2 linked regions of the Cupriavidus taiwanensis LMG 19424 genome follow. The protein of the gene in region 2 binds, or shares a complex with, the protein of the main gene of each other region. Links are inferred from orthologs where the notes say so. Each region holds a gene or a part of one and is shown on either strand. Other genes may lie near its edges.

The links.
Region 1: the proteins of aceF (region 2) and RALTA_RS25245 are in contact, whole or in part, in a crystal structure (PDB 1W85), measured with the Geobacillus stearothermophilus proteins. The link is inferred for Cupriavidus taiwanensis LMG 19424 from one-to-one orthologs. Residues at the interface, in WP_033016211.1 of Geobacillus stearothermophilus: Val129, Ile130, Ala131, Met132, Pro133, Arg136, Lys137, Arg157; in WP_033016213.1 of Geobacillus stearothermophilus: Ile282, Leu283, Ser284, Leu285, Glu286, Phe325.

What each region holds. Positions count from the first base shown.
Region 1 is NC_010530.1:2,181,626-2,190,759, reverse strand. Bases 1,676-4,549 are described here. They hold RALTA_RS25245 (alpha-ketoacid dehydrogenase subunit beta), read right to left. Parts: upstream 3,665-4,549; coding sequence 2,687-3,664; downstream 1,676-2,686. Other genes in these bases: pdhA (pyruvate dehydrogenase (acetyl-transferring) E1 component subunit alpha), read right to left, coding at 3,723-4,549; RALTA_RS25250 (dihydrolipoamide acetyltransferase family protein), read right to left, coding at 1,676-2,641. In the rest of the region: RALTA_RS25260 (SulP family inorganic anion transporter), read left to right, coding at 1-1,166; RALTA_RS25255 (ribbon-helix-helix domain-containing protein), read right to left, coding at 1,168-1,362; more of RALTA_RS25250, read right to left, coding at 1,523-1,675; more of pdhA, read right to left, coding at 4,550-4,808; RALTA_RS25235 (LysR family transcriptional regulator), read right to left, coding at 5,019-5,927; RALTA_RS25230 (SDR family oxidoreductase), read right to left, coding at 5,994-6,767; RALTA_RS25225 (MetQ/NlpA family ABC transporter substrate-binding protein), read right to left, coding at 6,953-7,774; RALTA_RS25220 (hypothetical protein), read left to right, coding at 7,953-8,309; cardiolipin synthase ClsB, read left to right, coding at 8,363-9,134. UniProt on the Bacillus subtilis protein: The pyruvate dehydrogenase complex catalyzes the overall conversion of pyruvate to acetyl-CoA and CO(2).
Region 2 is NC_010528.1:1,329,676-1,338,895, reverse strand. What follows is about bases 2,212-5,171. They hold aceF (dihydrolipoyllysine-residue acetyltransferase), read right to left. Parts: upstream 4,556-5,171; coding sequence 2,867-4,555; downstream 2,212-2,866. Other genes in these bases: aceE (pyruvate dehydrogenase (acetyl-transferring), homodimeric type), read right to left, coding at 4,723-5,171; RALTA_RS06205 (Ntn hydrolase family protein), read right to left, coding at 2,212-2,794. In the rest of the region: lpdA (dihydrolipoyl dehydrogenase), read right to left, coding at 311-2,098; more of RALTA_RS06205, read right to left, coding at 2,132-2,211; more of aceE, read right to left, coding at 5,172-7,410; RALTA_RS06190 (PAS domain S-box protein), read left to right, coding at 7,886-9,220. UniProt on the Bacillus subtilis protein: The pyruvate dehydrogenase complex catalyzes the overall conversion of pyruvate to acetyl-CoA and CO(2).

The sequences.
Region 1 (9,134 bases), on a different replicon or contig from region 2:
CCGCGCTGGCGCTGGGCAGCCTGGCGCTGGTGGTGGGCGCGCCGCGCGTGCGCTGGCTGCGGCGCGTGCCGGGCCCGCTGGTGGCGCTGGTGGTGGCCACCGCGGTGCAGGCGCTGTTCCGCTTCGACGGCGTGGCGACCATCGGCACGGCCTTCGGCGGCCTGCCGCGCGGCCTGCCGGTGCCGTCGCTGCCGGAGGTCACGCTGGCGCGCGTGCTGGAGCTGGCCGGGCCTGCCTTCACCATTGCCATGCTTGGCGCGATCGAGTCCTTGCTGTCGGCCGTGGTAGCCGACGGCATGGCGGGCACCCGGCATGACTCGAACCAGGAACTGGTGGGGCAGGGCATCGCAAATGTGGTGGCGCCGCTGTTCGGCGGGTTTGCCGCCACCGGCGCGATCGCGCGCACCGCCACCAATATCCGCAATGGCGGCAACAGCCCGCTGGCGGGCGTGGTGCATGCGCTCACGCTGGTGCTGGTGCTGCTGTTCCTGGCGCCGCTCGCGGCCAGCGTGCCGCTGGCCGCGCTGGCCGCGATCCTGTTCGTGGTGGCCTACAACATGAGCGAGATGCGCCAGTTCGCCCGCATGGTCCGGCGCGCGCCGCGCGCCGATGTCGCGATCCTGCTGATCACCTTTACGCTGACGGTGCTGACCGACCTGGTGGTGGCGGTCAATATCGGCGTAATCCTGGCCATGCTGCAGTTCCTGCGGCGCATGTCGGCAGCGGTGGAAGTGGCACCCCAGGCCGCCGAGGCCGTTGCGCGCGAACTGGACGACGCGGGCACCGGCGCGGTGGCGCCGATACCGCCGGGCGTGCTGGTCTATGTCATCGACGGCCCGTTCTTCTTCGGTGCCGTTGAGGCCTGCGAGCGAGCGCTGGTGCAGACCCATACCGAGCCGCGCGTGCTGCTGATCCGCCTGGGCCGCGTGCCCTTCATGGACATGACCGGGCTGCAGACGCTCGAGGCGGTGATCGTCACGCTGCAGAAGCGCGGCGTCGCGGTAGTGCTGGCCGAGGCCAACGCGAGGGTCAGGGAAAAGCTGGCGCGCGCCGGCGTGCTGGCGGCGCTGGGAGAAGGCAACTACGCGGATTCGCTGGCGCAGGCGGCGCAACGCTGCGCCGCGCTCGCCGGGGAAGGGCAAGGCGAGGCCAACGCCCCGCGCTGAGTTACTTCTTCTGGCGCGTGCCGCCCGCCGGCCTGGGCTTGGTGGCGTAATCCACGCCATGCTGCGCCAGGTAATCGCGGATCAGCTGGCGCACCACCTGCGACGGCGTCAGGTCCTGCGCGGCGCACAGCGTTTCAAAGGCCTTCTTCTTCACCGGATCGATCAGGATGGTCAGGCGGGCGGTCTTGGATTCCATGAGGGTGTGCGGCGGTCCGGGGCCGGAGATGGCGGCGGCGATTGGATGGGCATTATATACAGCGCTGCCGCAGGGCTTCGGTACACCGGCGGTCTGCGCCCCGCTCCCGGCTGCGGGAGGGGGAGCACACAGCGGGTGCTGGCAAAACCAGTAGTCTTACTTACTCCGCCATCTCCAGATCCGCGATCACCGCCGCCAGGAAGCGCGCGGCCTCTCCGCCCGTCACCACGCGGTGGTCGAAGGTCAGGCTCAGCGGCATGACCCGGTGCACCGCGGGCACGCCGCCGGCCGCGACCACTGCGTCGCGCACGCGCCCGGCACCCAGGATCGCCACGGTGGGCGGCACCACGATCGGCGCCGCATAGCGCCCGGCGATCATGCCGAAGTTGGACAGCGTGATGGTGTTGCCGCGCATCTCCTCGGGGGCGATGGTGCGCGCGCGGATGTCGGCGCGCATGCGGTCGAGCCCGTGGCGCAGGTCGGCGGCGTCGCGGTTGCCGACATCGCGCAGCACCGGCACGAACAGGCCCTCGGGCAGGTCGGCGGCAATGCCGACGTCGATCTTCTTCAGCACGTGGCGGCGTCCGGTTTGTCCTTCATACCACGCATTGAGCCCCGGTTCGGCGCGGCAGCCGGCCACCAGCGCGCGCACCAGCCGGATGGTGACATCGGCGCCGGCCGGCCAGGCGTGGATGTCGGCATCGTCCATCACGGTAGCGGCGGCGACTTCGGCCTGCGCACGCGCCATGTTCTGCGCCATCGCGCGGCGCACGCCGCGCAGTTCTTCGGGCGCGCCGAGGTCCTTCAGCGTGGCGGCGACCCGTTCCACGTCGGCGGCGGTGACCACGCCCTCGGGACCCGAGGCGGTGGCCATGGCCAGGTCCACGCCGAGCCGGCGCGCCAGCGCACGGACCGCCGGCGTCGCCTTGATGCGCGCGGCCATCCCCGCAGCGGGCGCGGCGGTGCCGGGCGGCGCGGCTTCGCTGGCCACGTGCGTGCCGACCTGGACCGAGCCCACCACGGTGCCGGCGTCGGCATCTTCGCCGGCGCCCTCGAAACCCACCAGCGGCGCGCCCAGGTGCACGATGTCGCCCGGCTGCGCAAACAGCTTGCCGATGCTGCCGGCATAAGGCGACGGGATTTCGACGATCGCCTTGGCGGTCTCCACCGACAGCAGCGGCTGGTCCGCCGCGACCGTGTCGCCGGTCTTGACGTGCCAGGCCACGATCTCGGCCTCCTGCAGGCCTTCGCCCAGGTCGGGCAGCTTGAAGACTCGCATCGGTCCTCCTTGGCTAGCTTGAACGGTCCGGTTGCCGCCGGGGCCCTACGCCGCCAGCGCCCTGCGCGCGGCATCGACGATGCGCGCGACACCGGGCAGGTAGGTGTACTCCAGCCGCGCCAGCGGCACCACGGTATCGAAGCCGGTCACGCGCTGCACCGGCGCGGCCAGCGAGTACAACCCCGCATCGGCCAGCTGCGCCGCGATCTCGGCGCCGAAGCCGGCGGTGCGCGGCGCCTCGTGCACGATCACGCAGCGGCCGGTGCGCGAAACCGCATCCAGGATGGTCTGCATGTCCAGCGGCTTGAGCGTGGCCACGTCGATCACAGTCGCGGTAACGCCTTCCGCGGCGAGCGCGTCGGCGGCGGCGAGCGTCTCCTGCACCATCGCGCCCCAGCTCACCAGCGTGATGTCGCTGCCTTCGCGCAAGGTGAAGCAGGTATCGAGCGGCAGCGCCGCGCCGTCGTCGGCCACTTCCTGGCGGAACAGGCGGTACAGCCGCGTGGGCTCGAGGAAGATGACCGGGTCTGGGTCGGCGATCGCCGCCAGCAGCAGCCCGTACGCGCGCGCCGGCGATGACGGCACGACCACGCGGATGCCAGGCATGTGGGCGAACATCGCCTCCGGGCTTTCGGAGTGGTGCTCGGGTGCGTGGATGCCCGCGCCGCACGGCGAGCGCACCACCAGCGGGCAGGTCAGCCGCCCGCGCGTGCGGTGGCGCATACGCCCGGCGTGGTTGATGATGTGATCCACCGCCGGGTAGATAAAGCCGGTGAACTGAATCTCGGCCACGGGCTTGAGCCCCATCGCCGCCATGCCGATCGCCGCGCCGACGATGCCGCCTTCGGCCAGCGGCGTATCCATGACGCGCGCGGCGCCGAAGCGCGCCTGCAGGCCCACGGTGGCGCGGAACACGCCGCCGTTGACGCCGATGTCCTCGCCCAGCAGCAGCACATCGGGATCGTGCTCCAGCGCATGGGCCAGCGCCAGGTTGACTGCTTCGACCAGATTGATTTCCGCCATGGTTCGCTCGCTGTGGGACCGGGTCGAGGTAGGAGTGCGCGCGCGGCGCCGCCAGCGGCTAGCCGTGCTGCGCCGGGAAGCGCCGCGCGATCTCCAGCTGCGCCTGCAGTTCGGCCGGCATGGCCGCGTACAGGCAGTCGAACATCGCGGCCGGGTCTGGCGGCGGCATGGCCAGGTAGGTCTCGACCGCCTGCGCCACCTGCTGCGAGCACGCCTTGACCAACGCCTCTTCGCGCGCCGCATCCCAGGCATGCAGGGCCAGCAGGTGGGTGCGCAGGCGCAACAGCGGTTCGTGCTGCCAGTGTGCCTTGACGCTGGCCTCGTCGCGGTAGCGCGAGGCATCGTCGGCGGTGGTGTGGTCGCCCAGCCGGTAGGTGATGGCCTCGATCAGCGCGGGGCCGCCGCCATCGCGGGCGCGCGCGATCGCTTCGCCGACGCGGTGGCGCACCGCGACCACGTCGTTGCCGTCGACCTGCTCGCCCGGGATGCCCGCGGCAATCGCCTTCTGCGCCAGCGTCTGCGCCGCGGTCTGGGCGCTGCGCGGCATCGAGATGGCCCACTGGTTGTTGTTGATCACGATCACCAGCGGCGCGCGCCACGCGCCGGCCATGTTCATGCCTTCATAGAAGTCGCCCTTGGAGGTGCCGCCGTCGCCCAGCAGGCAGACTGCCACGCGCGGCTCGCCGCGCAGCCGGAACGCGTAGGCCGCGCCGGCCGCGTGGCACACCTGCGTGCCGATCGGCACGCAGTTGGCAAAGTCATGCGGCGCCGCGGCAAAGCCGCTGCCGCGCTCGTCGCCACCCCAGTAGAGCAGGCTCTCGGTCATCGTGACGCCGCGGACAAACTGCGCCGCGTGGTCGCGGTAAGAGGGCACCAGCACATCCTCCGGCCGCATGGCGCAGGCCACGCCCACGCCGATGGCCTCCTGGCCCAGCGCCGACGCGAACGTGCCGATCTTGCCGGTGCGTTGCAGCGCTATGGCCTTCAGGTCGAACTGGCGCGTCAGCACCATCGCCTGGTACAGCGGCACCAGCGCGTCAGGGTCGCTGGCGAACGGGGGAGGGGGAGCAGTGGTGGGAGAGGTGTCGCCCGGTGGGGCAAGGTAGCGGGTATAGCCGATCTCAAAGCGCGCAACCGTGGACATGGCAGGTCTCTCGATGCGGTTGTCTCGACAGGATCCGCGCGGATCGGGGCGAGGATCTTCGCAGCCCTCCGCGGCATGATCGCGTTGTGATCCCTGCCGTGCTTTTTGGGCGCGGGGGACTTGAGCTTGAGTGTAGGGCATTTGCGCGGCCGGCGCCGCGCGAAATTGTCTTGCTGCGCACACTGCGGCAGTGCGCGCGCGGGCCTGCGCTCAGCCTTCCAGGTGCGGCTGCATCAGCGCGCGGAACCACTCGAGGAAGACCGCGAGCCGTTGCGACCGCTGGCGGCGGTGGGGATAGAGCAGCGACACCGGCATGCTCGCCGGGCGCCAGTCGGGCATGATTTCCAGCAGCTGTCCGGTGTCGAGCAGGTGCTGCACGTCGAAGCGCGGAATCTGGATCATCCCGATGCCGGCGAGGCAGCAGGCGATGTAGCTTTCGGCATTGTTGACCGAGACGCGCGTTGCCACGTCGGCCCCGTGCGCGCTGCCATCGGTATCCACGAATTCCCATGGCAAGTCGCGCCCGGTGCGGGGGCTGGCGTAGCCAACCGCGAGGTGGCCGCGGCGCAGGTCGGCCGGATCACGGGGCTCGCCGTGTTCGCGCAGGTAGGCCGGGCTGGCGCAGTTGACCAGCGCGATCCGGCCCAGCGGCCGCACCACCAGGCTGCTGTCGGCCAGCATGCCGAAGCGCACCGCACAGTCCACGCCCTCCTGCACCAGGTCGATGGCGCGATCGCTGGAACCGAGCGACAGCTGCAGCCGCGGATGGCGCCGCAGCAGTGCGGGCAGCGCCGGTGCCACCAGCCGGCGCGCGATGCGGCTGGGCATATCCACGTTCAGGCGCCCGCTGGCCTGGCGCTGGCCGGCCTGGAACAGCTGGTCGATATCCTCGACCTCGGCCAGCAGCGGGCGCAGCCGCTCCAGCAATTGCGCCCCGTCGGCGCTCAGCCGCACCTGCCGCGTGGTCCGGTGCAGCAGGCGCGCGCCGACCTGGGCCTCGAGGTCCTGCACCGCCGCCGACACCGATGCGCGCGGCAACCCGAGCGCATGCGCGGCCTTGATGAAGCTGCCCATTTCGGCCACCTGCAGGAATACGCGGTACTGGTCGAATCTGTCCATACGCCTCGCTCGTCGATGGCGCAAGCATACCTGCAATGCGTGCGCGCACCAGAGCGGCGCTGCGGCTTATTTGGTCGTGTAGCCGCCGTTGATCAGCATGGTCTGGCCGGTGATCCACCAGCCGTCGCTGACCAGATGGCGGATAAAGGGCACCACGTCCTCGATATGCGTCAGTCCCGTCGGCGAGAACGGCGACAGCGCGGCCGCGCTCTTGTGATAGGCCACGGCATCGTCGCCTTCCTGGCCGTAGAAGAACGGCGTATCCATCGGGCCGGGTCCTACCGCGGTCACCGAGATGCCGCGCGCGCCGAACTCCTTGGCCGCGGCGCGGGTAAAGTGTTCGACCGGTGCCTTGGTGCCGGCATAGGCGGCATAGAAGGGCGTGAACGCGCCCAGCAGCGAGGTCACCAGCGTCACGATCTTGCCGTGGTCTTTGACGTGGCGCCCGGCTTCCTTCAGGAAGAAGAAGGCGCTCTTGGCGTTGACCGCCGACATCTCGTCGTACTCCGCCTCGCTGATCTCGGCGAACGGTTTCTTCAGCACCTTGCCCACCGTATTGATGGCGATATCGGGACGGCCCACCGCGGCCACGGCATCGGCAAACAAGCGCTCGACCGCGCCCGCGCGGGTCAGGTCCGCTTGCAGCGCCACCGCCTGGGCGCCGGTTGCCTGGATTGTCTGGACCGTGGCCTCGGCGTCGGCGCGCGAGGCCGCGCCGTGGTAATGGATGGCGATGGCGCGGGCGCCCTGCGCGGCCAGGTCGCGCGCGATCAGCCCGCCCAGGTTCTTGGCGCCGCCGGCGATCAGCGCGACCTTGCCGCGGATGGAATGGTCAGCCATGAAACTCTCCTGTGGATGCGTCGAAGGAGGCTTCAGCTTAGGCGGGCCGCAAGGGGGAATAAATTGGCGGCGACTGGATAGATCATCCAGAAAACCAGAACAATCCGGGGCGGCGGTGCGATGCCGGCCCCGGAGTCAAGGCGAAGGCGCGCCACGGGGCGCGCCTTGCCGGCCTGCCGCGGCGCTCAGCGCTGGTACGGCGGCGGCACGAAGCCGGCGAAGCGCTGTTGCGTCACCGCCTTGAACTCGGCGGACTGGTAGGCCTCGCGGATGTCCTTGACGAAGGGCTTGTTCAGGTCGGCGGTCTTCACCGCGACCAGGTTCATGTAGTAGTCGGGAATCTTCTCCAGCGCCAGCGCCGAGGTCAGCTTCAGGCCCGAGGCCAGCGCATAGTTGCCGTTGACGAAGGCATAGTCGACATCGTCCAGCGAGCGCGGCAGCTGCGCGGCTTCGAGCTGGACCAGCTTGAGCTTGTGCGGATTGGCGTCGATATCGCGCTCGCTGGCGCGGATCGGGTCGGTGCCGGGCTTGAGCGTGACCCAGCCGATCTGCTGCAGGATGGCGATGGCACGTGCCAGGTTGGTCGGATCGTTCGGCAGCGACACGGTGTTGCCCGCCTTCACCTCGGCCAGCGCCTTGTGCTTGCGGCTGTAGATGCCGATCGGCGCGGTGGGCACCTGTATCACGTCGCTCAGGGCCAGCTTGCGGTCGGCCGAGAATTTCTTCAGGTAGGCCACATGCTGGAAGGCGTTGGCGTCGATGGCGCCGTCGGCCAGCGCCAGGTTGGGCTGCACGTAGTCGCTGAACTCGACGATGGTGACCTTGTAGCCGCGCTGCTCCAGCACCGGCTTGACGCCATAGCGGATCTGGTCGGCATACGGGCCGGCGGTGGCGCCGAAGCGGATTTCCTTCTTGTCCGGATCGGCCGCGGCGGCGCCGTGGACCACGCCCAGCGCCAGCACGGCTGCTGCCAGGCGCGCTGCCAGGCCGAATTTCCCGTATTGCATCGGATGCTCCCCTTTGATGTTGGTTGGCTGCCTCGGCGTCGCGCCGTGGCATCGACCCATTGTATGGAAAGGCAGCCAAAGGACGAACGAGCGATTACGCATGGCGATATGCCCGGGCGGAATAAGGCCTACGCTGTAGAAGCGCGCGTTCCCTGCGTGCCCCGCCATGGAGGCTGCCATGCCCGAGCAACTGACCAAGCATCCCGACGTCACCCTGCAGGTGCTGCGCAGCGCCGGCGCCCGCTGCGGCGAGGGCGAGACGCAAGCCATTCTGCGCAGTTGTCCGCCAGCGCGTTTTTGCAAGCTGCCGGGCGGCGAGGTCTGCGTGTACGGGCTCGATGGTGCGCGCGCGATGACGCAGTTCACCGCGGCCGACTGGCAGTCCCTTGCCCCGCTGGGCCGCGGCGGTGCAGAGCACGCTGCCGCGGGACCGTGGAACGGCATGGCAGTAGGAATCTTCGTTGCCGGCGTGGCGGCCGGTGCGCTGGCCGCCGCCGCGCTGGCGCGCTGGCGGCGCAGCCACCGCCGGCGCTAGCGGCGTTGTGGCGGGGTTTTCGCTGGCATGGTGTTTGCGGCGATTTGCCGGCCATGACACCGCTGCTGTCCGCTTCCGACCGCTTCCGCCTGCTGGAGAACGGCGAGGAGTATTTTCCGTGCGTGTTCGACGCGATTGCGCGCGCGCGCGAAAGCGTACTGCTGGAAACTTTTATCCTTTTTGAAGACGAGGTAGGTCACAAATTGCACGCGGCCCTGGTCGCGGCGGCGCGCCGCGGCGTGCGCGTGGCCCTGACAGTGGACGGTTTCGGCTCGCATGACCTGTCGCCGGCATTCATCGCCGGGCTGGTCGACGCAGGCGTGCAGTTCTGCACATTCTCGCCGCGGCCGCGGCTGTTAGGCGTGCGCACGCATATCTTCCGCCGCATGCACCGCAAGCTGGTGGCCATCGATGCCGAAGTGGCATTCGTCGGCGGCCTCAATTTCTCCGCCCAGCACCTGTACCGGTTCGGGCCGCTGGCCAAGCAGGACTATGCGGTGGAAATCCGCGGACCGTTCGCGCGCCACGTCCACGACTTCCTGGCGCGCGCGATGCCAGGCGCGTGCCCGCCGTCGCTGGACGGGCCGCTGGCCGGGTACGAGGCGCCGGATCCGTGCACGCATCCCGCACGCGCCTGCCTGGTCACGCGTGATAACCACCGCCACCGCAACGACATCGAATTCGCCTACCTGGACGCGATCCGCCTCGCGCGGCGCGAGGTCATCATCGCCAACGCGTACTTCCTGCCGGGCTACCGGCTGCTGCATGCGCTGTGCGAGGCCGCCGCGCGCGGCGTACGGGTGCGGCTGCTGTTGCAGGGCAAGC
Region 2 (9,220 bases):
CCCATCGCCATGCGATGCAGTGGGCTTTGCCAACGATGAAGGAAGTGCCCCGACCGACCGGCCCGGCGCTGCCTTGTCTGCCGATGTCTCCTCGGTACCGCGGTCTCCTTGTCCAAAGGTATCGTTAAACCCGACCTCTACAGGTCGGGTTTTTTTTGGCCCTCGCCTCAGCCAGCCTTTCCCGCTGCCCTTTCCCCTCTCGCTGCAAGCCGCCACGCATTGACGCTGATAGGTTATGGCGGTTAATTGCGAAACCACGCAAAACAAAGCCCGCCATCAGGCGGGCCTTGTCATCGCGGCGGGCAGCGCGTCAACGCTTGCGCGGCGGCGGCACGTCGGTGCACGTGCCTTCGTAGATCTCCGCCGCCATGCCGATCGACTCGCCCAGCGTCGGGTGCGGATGGATGGTCTTGCCGATATCGACGGCGTCGGCGCCCATCTCGATTGCCAGGCACACTTCGCTGATCAGGTCGCCGGCATGCGTGCCGACGATGCCGCCGCCGATCACGCGATGCGTTTCTTCGTCGAAGATCAGCTTGGTGAAGCCCTCGTCGCGGCCGTTGGCGATGGCGCGGCCCGAGGCGGCCCACGGGAACACGCCCTTGCTGTACTTGATGCCCTGCGCCTTGCACTCATCCTCGGTCAGGCCGGCCCAGGCCACTTCCGGATCGGTGAAGGCCACCGACGGAATCTGCTTGGCGTCGAAGAAGGCCTTCTCGCCATGCGCGGCCTCGGCCGCCACGTGCGCTTCGTGCACGGCCTTGTGCGCGAGCATCGGCTGCCCAACGATATCGCCGATGGCGTAGATGTGCGGCACGTTGGTGCGCATCTGCTTGTCGACGTCGATAAAGCCGCGCTCGGTGACGGCAACACCGGCCTTCTCGGCGCTGATGCGCTTGCCGTTGGGCGAGCGGCCCACCGACACCAGCACCAGGTCGTAGCGCTGGGGCTCGGCCGGCGCGGCTTCCCCTTCGAACCTGACGTAGATGCCGTCCGGCTTGGCTTCGACCGCGACCGTCTTGGTATTGAGCATCACCTTGCCGAAACGGTCCTTGTTCTTCTTTTCCCAGACCTTGACCAGGTCGCGGTCGGCACCGTTCATCAGGCCCGGCAGCATTTCAACGATATCGATGTCGGCACCCAGCGTGCTGTACACCGTGGCCATTTCCAGGCCGATGATGCCGCCGCCGATGACCAGCATCTTGTTGGGGACTTCAGGCAGTTCCAGCGCGCCGGTCGAGTCGACGATGCGCGGGTCTTCCGGAATGAACGGCAGCTTCACCGCCTGGCTGCCTGCGGCGATGATGGCCTTCTCGAAGCGGATCACGGTCTTCTTGCCGGTGGTCTGCTTGCCTTCGCCTTCGGTCAGTTCCACTTCCAGGTGATGCGGGTCGAGGAAGTTGCCCACGCCGCGCACCACCTGCACCTTGCGCGCCTTGGCCATGCCGGCCAGGCCGCCGGTCAGCTTGCCGACCACCTGGTTCTTGTAGTGGCGCAGGCCGTCCAGGTCGATCTTGGCCTCGCCGAACAGGATGCCGTGGGCGGCCAGCGCCTTGGCTTCGTCGATCACCGCGGCGTTGTGCAGCAGCGCCTTGGACGGGATGCAGCCCACGTTCAGGCAGACCCCGCCAAGCGTGCCGTAACGCTCGACCAGCACGGTATTCATGCCCAGGTCGGCGGCGCGGAACGCGGCGGAGTAGCCGCCGGGGCCGGCGCCCAGCACCAGCATCTCGCACTGGATATCGGCACCGCCGGCGTGGCTCGCGGCGGCAGGGGCAGGCGCCGGCGCGGCCGCTGCCGGCGCGGGAGCCTGCGCCGGCGCCGGGGCCTGTGCCGGTGCAGGCGCCGCGGCGGCGGCAGCCTGGGCCTCGATGGTGCAGATCACCGCGCCCTGGCCTACCTTGTCGCCCACCTTGACCTTGACGTCGACCACCTTGCCGGCGGCCGACGACGGCACATCCATGCTGGCCTTGTCGGATTCCAGCACGATCAGGGACTGTTCCACCTCGACCGTGTCGCCGGCCTTGACCAGCACCTCGATCACTTCCACCGCGTCGAAATCGCCGATATCCGGCACCTTGACTTCGATCACACTCATGTTTGCTCCTCTATGCGCGCCCGCCTCTCGGCTTCAGGGCGCGCCGTCGTTGTTGGTTGCTGCGTTGCCGCCCGCCGGACTGCCGTCCGCGCCATCGTCCTGGTCCGCTGCCGCCGCGGCATCCTGCTCGCGCAGCCGCACGGTATGCACCTCGATCGGCCCCGCCGAACTCTTGTCGAACTCCACGCCGGCATCGACGCCGATGCGCGCGATCTCGCCCGCGCCGAGGTCCGGCCGGTCATAGACCGCGTGCATCGCGCCCAGCGCGTAGTTGCGGCCCGAGCCGATGCCCCAGAAGCGGTCGAACGAAAACACCTCGCGGTACGAGTAGACGCCGAAGATGCCCGCCGGATTGGCGATCAGGCATACGATCTGCGACGACTCGTAGGGATCGTCATCGTCTTCCTTGGTATTGACGAAGTAGTCCGACTTCAGCTTCTCGTGCACCTTCAGGAAGGTGCGGAAGACGTCGTCGCGCGAGCCCAGCCGGCACTCGTCGCCCAGCCCCGCCAGCAGCGTGCGCATGACCGGGAAGTGCGCCGTGGTCCCGGCCAGCGCGATAAAGCCGTCGCCAACCGGAAACACCTTCTGGTTGCGCTCGTAGGCGCGCGACAGGCGCGTATCGCCGAAGGTGACGAGCGCGTCCGCCGCGATCGCCACCTCGGCGCCCTTCCTGACGACAACACAGGTAGTCATGGCTTGCTCCCGGTTGCGCGTGGCGCGCCGCGCGGGCCAGGCTGTTGCCCTGCCCGCGCGGCGCCACCCCGCTTAGAGCAGGATGCGGCGGAAGTCCGCCAGCAGTTGCGCGAAGTACGTGTTGAAGCGCGCCGCCTCGGCACCGTCGATGACGCGGTGGTCCCACGACAGCGACAGCGGCAGCGTCAGGCGCGGCGCGAACTGCTTGCCGTCCCACACCGGCTTCATGTACGACTTGCACACGCCCATAATGGCCACTTCGGGCGCATTGATGATCGGCGTGAAGTACGTGCCGCCGATGCCGCCCAGCGACGAAATCGAGAAGCAGCCGCCCTGCATCTGGTCGGGCTTGAGCTTGCCGTCGCGCGCCAGCTTGGCCAGCTCGCTCATTTCCTGGCTGATCTCGAGCACGCCCTTCTTGTCGGCGTCCTTGATCACCGGCACAACCAGGCCGTTCGGGGTGTCGGCGGCGAAGCCGATGTTGAAGTACTTCTTCAGCACCAGGTTGTCGCCGTCGAGCGAAGCATTGAAGTTCGGGAACTTCTTCAGCGCCGCGACCGTGGCCTTGATCATGAACGCCAGCATGGTCACCTTGACGCCGGCCTTCTCGTTTTCCTTGTTCAGCTGCACGCGGAAGGCTTCCAGGTCGGTGATGTCCGCTTCGTCATGGTTGGTGACGTGCGGGATCATGACCCAGTTGCGGTGCAGGTTGGCACCCGAAATCTTCTTGATGCGCGACAGGGCCTTGCTTTCGACCTCGCCGAAGCGGGTGAAATCGACCTTCGGCCACGGCAGCAGGCCGAGCTCGCCACCACCGGCGCCGGCCGCGGCAGCCTGGGCCGGCGCGGCGGCCTGGCCGGTCATCACGCCCTTGACATAGTTCTGCACGTCTTCCTGGGTGATGCGGCCCTTGGGACCGGTGCCCGGCACGCGCGAGACATCGACGCCCAGCTCGCGCGCGAACTTGCGCACCGAGGGGCTGGCGTGGGCGGCCTTGCCGGTTGCGCCGACAGGGGCCGGCGCGGCAGCCGGCGCAGCGGCCGGCGCGGGCGCGGCGGCAGGCGCCGGCGCCGGAGCGGGCGCGCTGGCAGCGGCAGCCGGTGCCGCGGCGGCAGCGGCCGGTGCGGCAGCAGCGGCGGTGGCCGCGCCTTCCAGGATCAGCAGCAGCGTGCCTTCGGACACGTTGTCGCCGACCTTGACCTTGACTTCCTTGACCACGCCGCCCTGCGGCGAAGGCACGTCCATGGTGGCCTTGTCCGATTCCAGCGTCACCACCGCGTCTTCTGCGCTGATGGTGTCGCCCGGCTTGACGTGGACTTCGATTACCGGAACGGCGTCGTAGTCGCCGATATCGGGCACCTTGACTTCGATGGTGCCGCCAGCGGCGGCCGGCGCCGCGGCGGGAGCGGGAGCGGGAGCGGGAGCGGGCGCAGGGGCCGGAGCGGCTGCGGCAGGTGCCGGCGCGGGAGCCGGTGCGGGCGCGGCTGCAGGTGCGGCGGCAGGTGCGGCAGCGGCCTGCCCGGCCGGCTCCAGCATCACCAGCACCGAGCCTTCGGCCACGTTGTCGCCAACCTTGATCTTGACGTCCTTGACCACGCCGGCCTGCGGCGACGGCACGTCCATGGTGGCCTTGTCGGACTCCAGCGTCACCAGCGCGTCTTCCGCGTTGATGCTGTCGCCGGGTTTCACATGCACTTCAATGACGGGGACGGCGTCATAGTCGCCGATATCCGGCACCTTGATTTCAATCGCTTGACTCATTCAGTGTCTCCTGGGCAGGCCGGCACGCGCGACATCCGCAAGCGGCGAGATTACCTTCGCCGCCCGCTTCTGTCACGCCGCCGTGCCGCAAGGCGCCGTCGGGACTCGGCCCGAGGCGCCCGCGGCACGGCGTTGCCGTACTGCGGGGGTGGGTGCAGGCTGCCGGATCAGACCGACATCGGGTTGGGCTTGTTCGGGTCGAGGTTGTACTTCTTGATCGCCTCGGCAACCTTGTCGCGGCCGATCGCGCCCTCGTCGGCCAGCGCCTTGAGCGCGGCCAGCGTGACCCAGTAACGGTCCACTTCGAAGAAGTGGCGCAGCTTCTCGCGCGTATCCGAGCGGCCGAAGCCATCGGTGCCGAGCACCACGTAGCGGCGCGGCACGTACGGACGGATCTGCTCAGCGAAGGCGCGCACGTAGTCGGTCGAGGCAATCACCGGGCCGCGGGCCGACTTCAGCTTCTGCGTGACAAAGGCTTCGCGCTGGGTCTCGGCCGGATGCAGCAGGTTGTAGCGCTCGGCGGCCTGGCCGTCGCGCGCCAGTTCGGTGAAGCTCGGGCAGCCCCACAGGTCGGACTCGACGCCCCAGTCCTTCTTCAGCAGCTCGGCGGCGGCGATCACCTCGCGGAAGATCGTGCCCGAGCCCAGCAGCTGCACGCGCGGCGCGTTGCTGTTCTCGACGCCCTTGCGGAACTGGTACATGCCCTTGACGATGTCCTGCTCTACGCCAGCCGGCATTTCCGGATGCTCGTAGTTCTCGTTCATCACCGTCAGGTAGTAATAGACGTCTTCCTGTTCGGCGTACATGCGGCGCAGGCCGTCCTGCATGATCACCGCCAGTTCGTACTGGAAGGTCGGGTCGTACGAGATGCAGTTCGGGATGACGGCGTGGAACACATGCGAATGACCGTCTTCGTGCTGCAGGCCTTCGCCGTTCAGCGTGGTGCGGCCGGCGGTGCCGCCCAGCAGGAAGCCGCGCGAGCGCATGTCGGCGGCGGCCCAGCACAGGTCGCCGATACGCTGGATGCCGAACATCGAGTAGTAGATGTAGAACGGGATCATCTGCACGCCGTGCGTCGAGTACGACGTGGCGGCGGCGATCCAGTCGCACATGGCGCCGGCTTCGTTGATGCCTTCCTGCAGCACCTGGCCAGTCTGCGATTCCTTGTAGAACATCAGCTGGTCATGGTCTTCCGGCACGTACTTCTGGCCTTCCTGGTTCCAGATGCCGACCTGGCGGAACAGGCCTTCCATGCCGAAGGTGCGCGACTCGTCCGGGACGATGGGCACCACGTGCTTGCCGATCTGCTTGTCCTTCAGCAGCGTGTTCAGGATCCGCACGAAGGCCATGGTGGTGGACACTTCGCGGCCTTCGCCGGTGGCCTTGAGCAGGGCTTCGAACGCCTTCAGCTCCGGCACCTGCAGCGCTTCGGCCTTCTGGCGGCGCGCCGGCAGGTAGCCGCCCAGGTTCATGCGCGCCTGGCGCATGTATTCCAGTTCCTTCGAGCCTTCCTCGAAGGTGAGGTACGGCACGTCTTCGAGCTTGTCGTCGGCGACTGGGATATTGAACTGGTCGCGGAACTTGCGGATCGCGTCGACCGGCATCTTCTTCTGCTGGTGCGCGACGTTCATGGCCTGGCCGGCGTCGCCCATGCCATAGCCCTTGATGGTCTTGGCCAGGATCAGCGTGGGCTGGCCCTTGTGCTCGCTGGCGGCCTTGTAGGCGGCGTAGATCTTGTGCGGGTCGTGGCCGCCGCGGTTCAGGCGCCAGATGTCCTCGTCGGACCAGTCGGCGACCATCGCCTTGAGCTCGGGCGTGTTGAAGAAGTGCTCGCGGACGTAGGCGCCGTCCTTGGCCTTCATGGTCTGGTACTCGCCGTCTACGCATTCCATCATGCGCTTCATCAGCAGGCCCTTGGTGTCGCGCGCCAGCAGTGCGTCCCACTTGCTGCCCCACACCACCTTGATCACGTTCCAGCCGGCGCCGCGGAACTCGGACTCCAGTTCCTGGATGATCTTGCCGTTGCCGCGCACCGGGCCGTCCAGGCGCTGCAGGTTGCAGTTGATGACGAAGACCAGGTTGTCGAGTTTCTCGCGGCCGGCCATGCCGATCGCGCCCAGCGATTCCGGCTCGTCGGTCTCGCCGTCGCCCAGGAAAGCCCAGACCTTGCGGTCGCCAGCCTTGGCCAGGCCGCGGCTGTCCAGGTACTTCATGAAGCGGGCCTGGTAGATGGCCATGATCGGGCCCAGGCCCATCGACACCGTCGGGAACTGCCAGAAGTCCGGCATCAGCCACGGGTGCGGGTACGACGAGATGCCCTTGCCGTCGACTTCCTGGCGGAAGTTGTCGAGCTGGTCCTGGGTCAGGCGGCCCAGCAGGAAGGCGCGCGAGTACACGCCCGGTGCCGAGTGGCCCTGCACGAAGACCAGGTCGCCGCCGCTCTGCTCGGACGGGGCGCGCCAGAAGTGGTTGTAGCCGACGTCGTACAGCGTGGCCGCCGAGGCAAACGACGAGATATGGCCGCCGACATTGGTGTGCTTGTTCGCGCGCAGCACCATCGCCATGGCGTTCCAGCGGGTGTACGAGCGGATCCGGTGCTCGATGTCCTGGTCGCCGGGGATGCGGGCCTGCTGCTCGACCGGGATGGTGTTGATGTATTGCGTCTCGGCGTGGAACGGCTGGGTCACGCCGTTCACGCGAGCGTATTCGATCTGCTTGTCGATCAGGAACGCGGCGCGCTCCGGGCCTTCCGCGGCCAGCACGCCCTGCAGGGCGTCGAGCCATTCATGGGTTTCCTGGGGATCGGCGTCGTTGGCGCTCGAGGCGCCGAGGATCTGCTCTGGTACGGCGGACATGACTGTCTCCTGGGTGAATTCTTGGCTTCCGCGTCCGCGCTGGCGCGCCGGACACGACTCAACGTATGACTCGCACCGACTTGCGGAGGATCGGTGCCATTGCCGCCTTGCATCGGAGCCGCCGCCGGGAAACCTGTTCCGGTTTCTCCGCGCGGCAGGCGCATGGCTACCGCCCGCATTCTTGGGTCGGTCCGATTCTATGGAAGCCGAAAGTCGAGCACAAGCGAAATTTTCAAATTGCGATATCGTTTTTTATAATGTGGAATTATGTGGCAGCGCACAAAGAAGCACTGCCGAAAGGGCATGGCGCGTGTCGCCGCCCTGGCGGCGCCGGCATGCGGCGCCGGGATTTCATTGGCGCTTTCCCCAAGCGACGCACCGCAATAATCTCGGTACACTGGTCGGTCAGCCGTCAATCCCTCCCATGCCGTTTTCCAACCGCCTCGATCGTCTTTTCCGCAGCCTGCGCGCCGCCATGCTTCCTTCCGATGCGTCGGGTACAGCCAAGGCCGCGGGCGGCGAGTCCGCGCATGTCCCGCATGCGCCCTCCCCGGCGGCGGGCCTTGGGCCGATCGAAGCGCTCGGCTCCGACGACGGCGTCCCGGTGGCGCCGCCGCGCGGCCTGTGGTGGCTGCGCTGGCGCAACCTTGTGGCCACCAGCTGGTTCATGTTCATCCCGCTGGTTGCCATTGTGCTCTTCACCGTGGCGATGGGCGTGATCCTGTGGTCGCTGCACGAGACCGAGCGCCAGCAGCAGCGCGACGCGCTGTACCGCGACGCGGCGTGGGCGCAGCAGCGCGTGCGGCTCTCGCTGCTGAGCAACCAGGACCAGCTGGCCTCGCTGGCGCGCGACATCGCCGCCGCGCAGCTGGAGCAAGGCGCTTACCGCACCGCGGCGCAGGAGATCCTGCGCGAGAACCCCGAGATCGTCTTCATCAACTGGCTCGACGCCACCAAGCGGGGCCGCTGGTCGCTGCCGTCGACATCAGAGTTCGCCAGCCGCCTGCGCGAGAGCCAGGACCAGCCGCTCGAGCCCGAAGTGCTCGACACCTTCGATGCCGCGCGCGAGACCCAGCGCGTGGTCTACTCGCGCCCGCTGGTCAACGAGCGCGGCGACAGCTTCATGCTGATGGAAGTGCCGATCGTGCGCGACAACGAGTTCCTCGGCACGCTGGGCGCGCTGTATTCGATCAACGGCATCCTGACCCACCTGCTGCCGCCCGAGCTGACCGAGCGCTACCGCTTCTCGCTGATCGACAAGAACAACCAGACCCGCGCCAGCACCTCGCTGCGGCCGGTGCCGGGCAACGCGCTCTCGTATGAGGTGCTGCTCGACCCGCCGGGCCATTCGCTGTCGCTGCGCGCCGATGCCTACCCGCCGGCCTCGAACCTGCCCAACAACATGCTGCTGTGGCTGGTGGTGGGGCTGTCCTGCTTCCTGCTGTGGAGCCTGTGGAGCATGTGGCGGCATACCAGCCGCCGCTCCGAGGCGCAGCGCGCGCTGCTGGCCGAGACCTCGTTCCGGCGCGCGATGGAAAACTCGATGCTGATCGGCCTGCGCGCGCTCGACCTGAACGGCCGCATCACCTACGTCAACCCTGCGTTCTGCCGCATGACCGGCTGGCAGGAGAACGACCTGGTCGGGCGCCTGCCGCCCTTCCCCTACTGGCCGCCCAACGACCAGCAGGAGATGCAGAAGCAGATCGACCTGACGCTGCAGGGCAAGTCGCCCGCCGGCGGCTACGAGATGCGCGTGATGCGCCGCGACGGCAGCAGCTTCTACGCCCGCATGTACGTGTCGCCGCTGGTC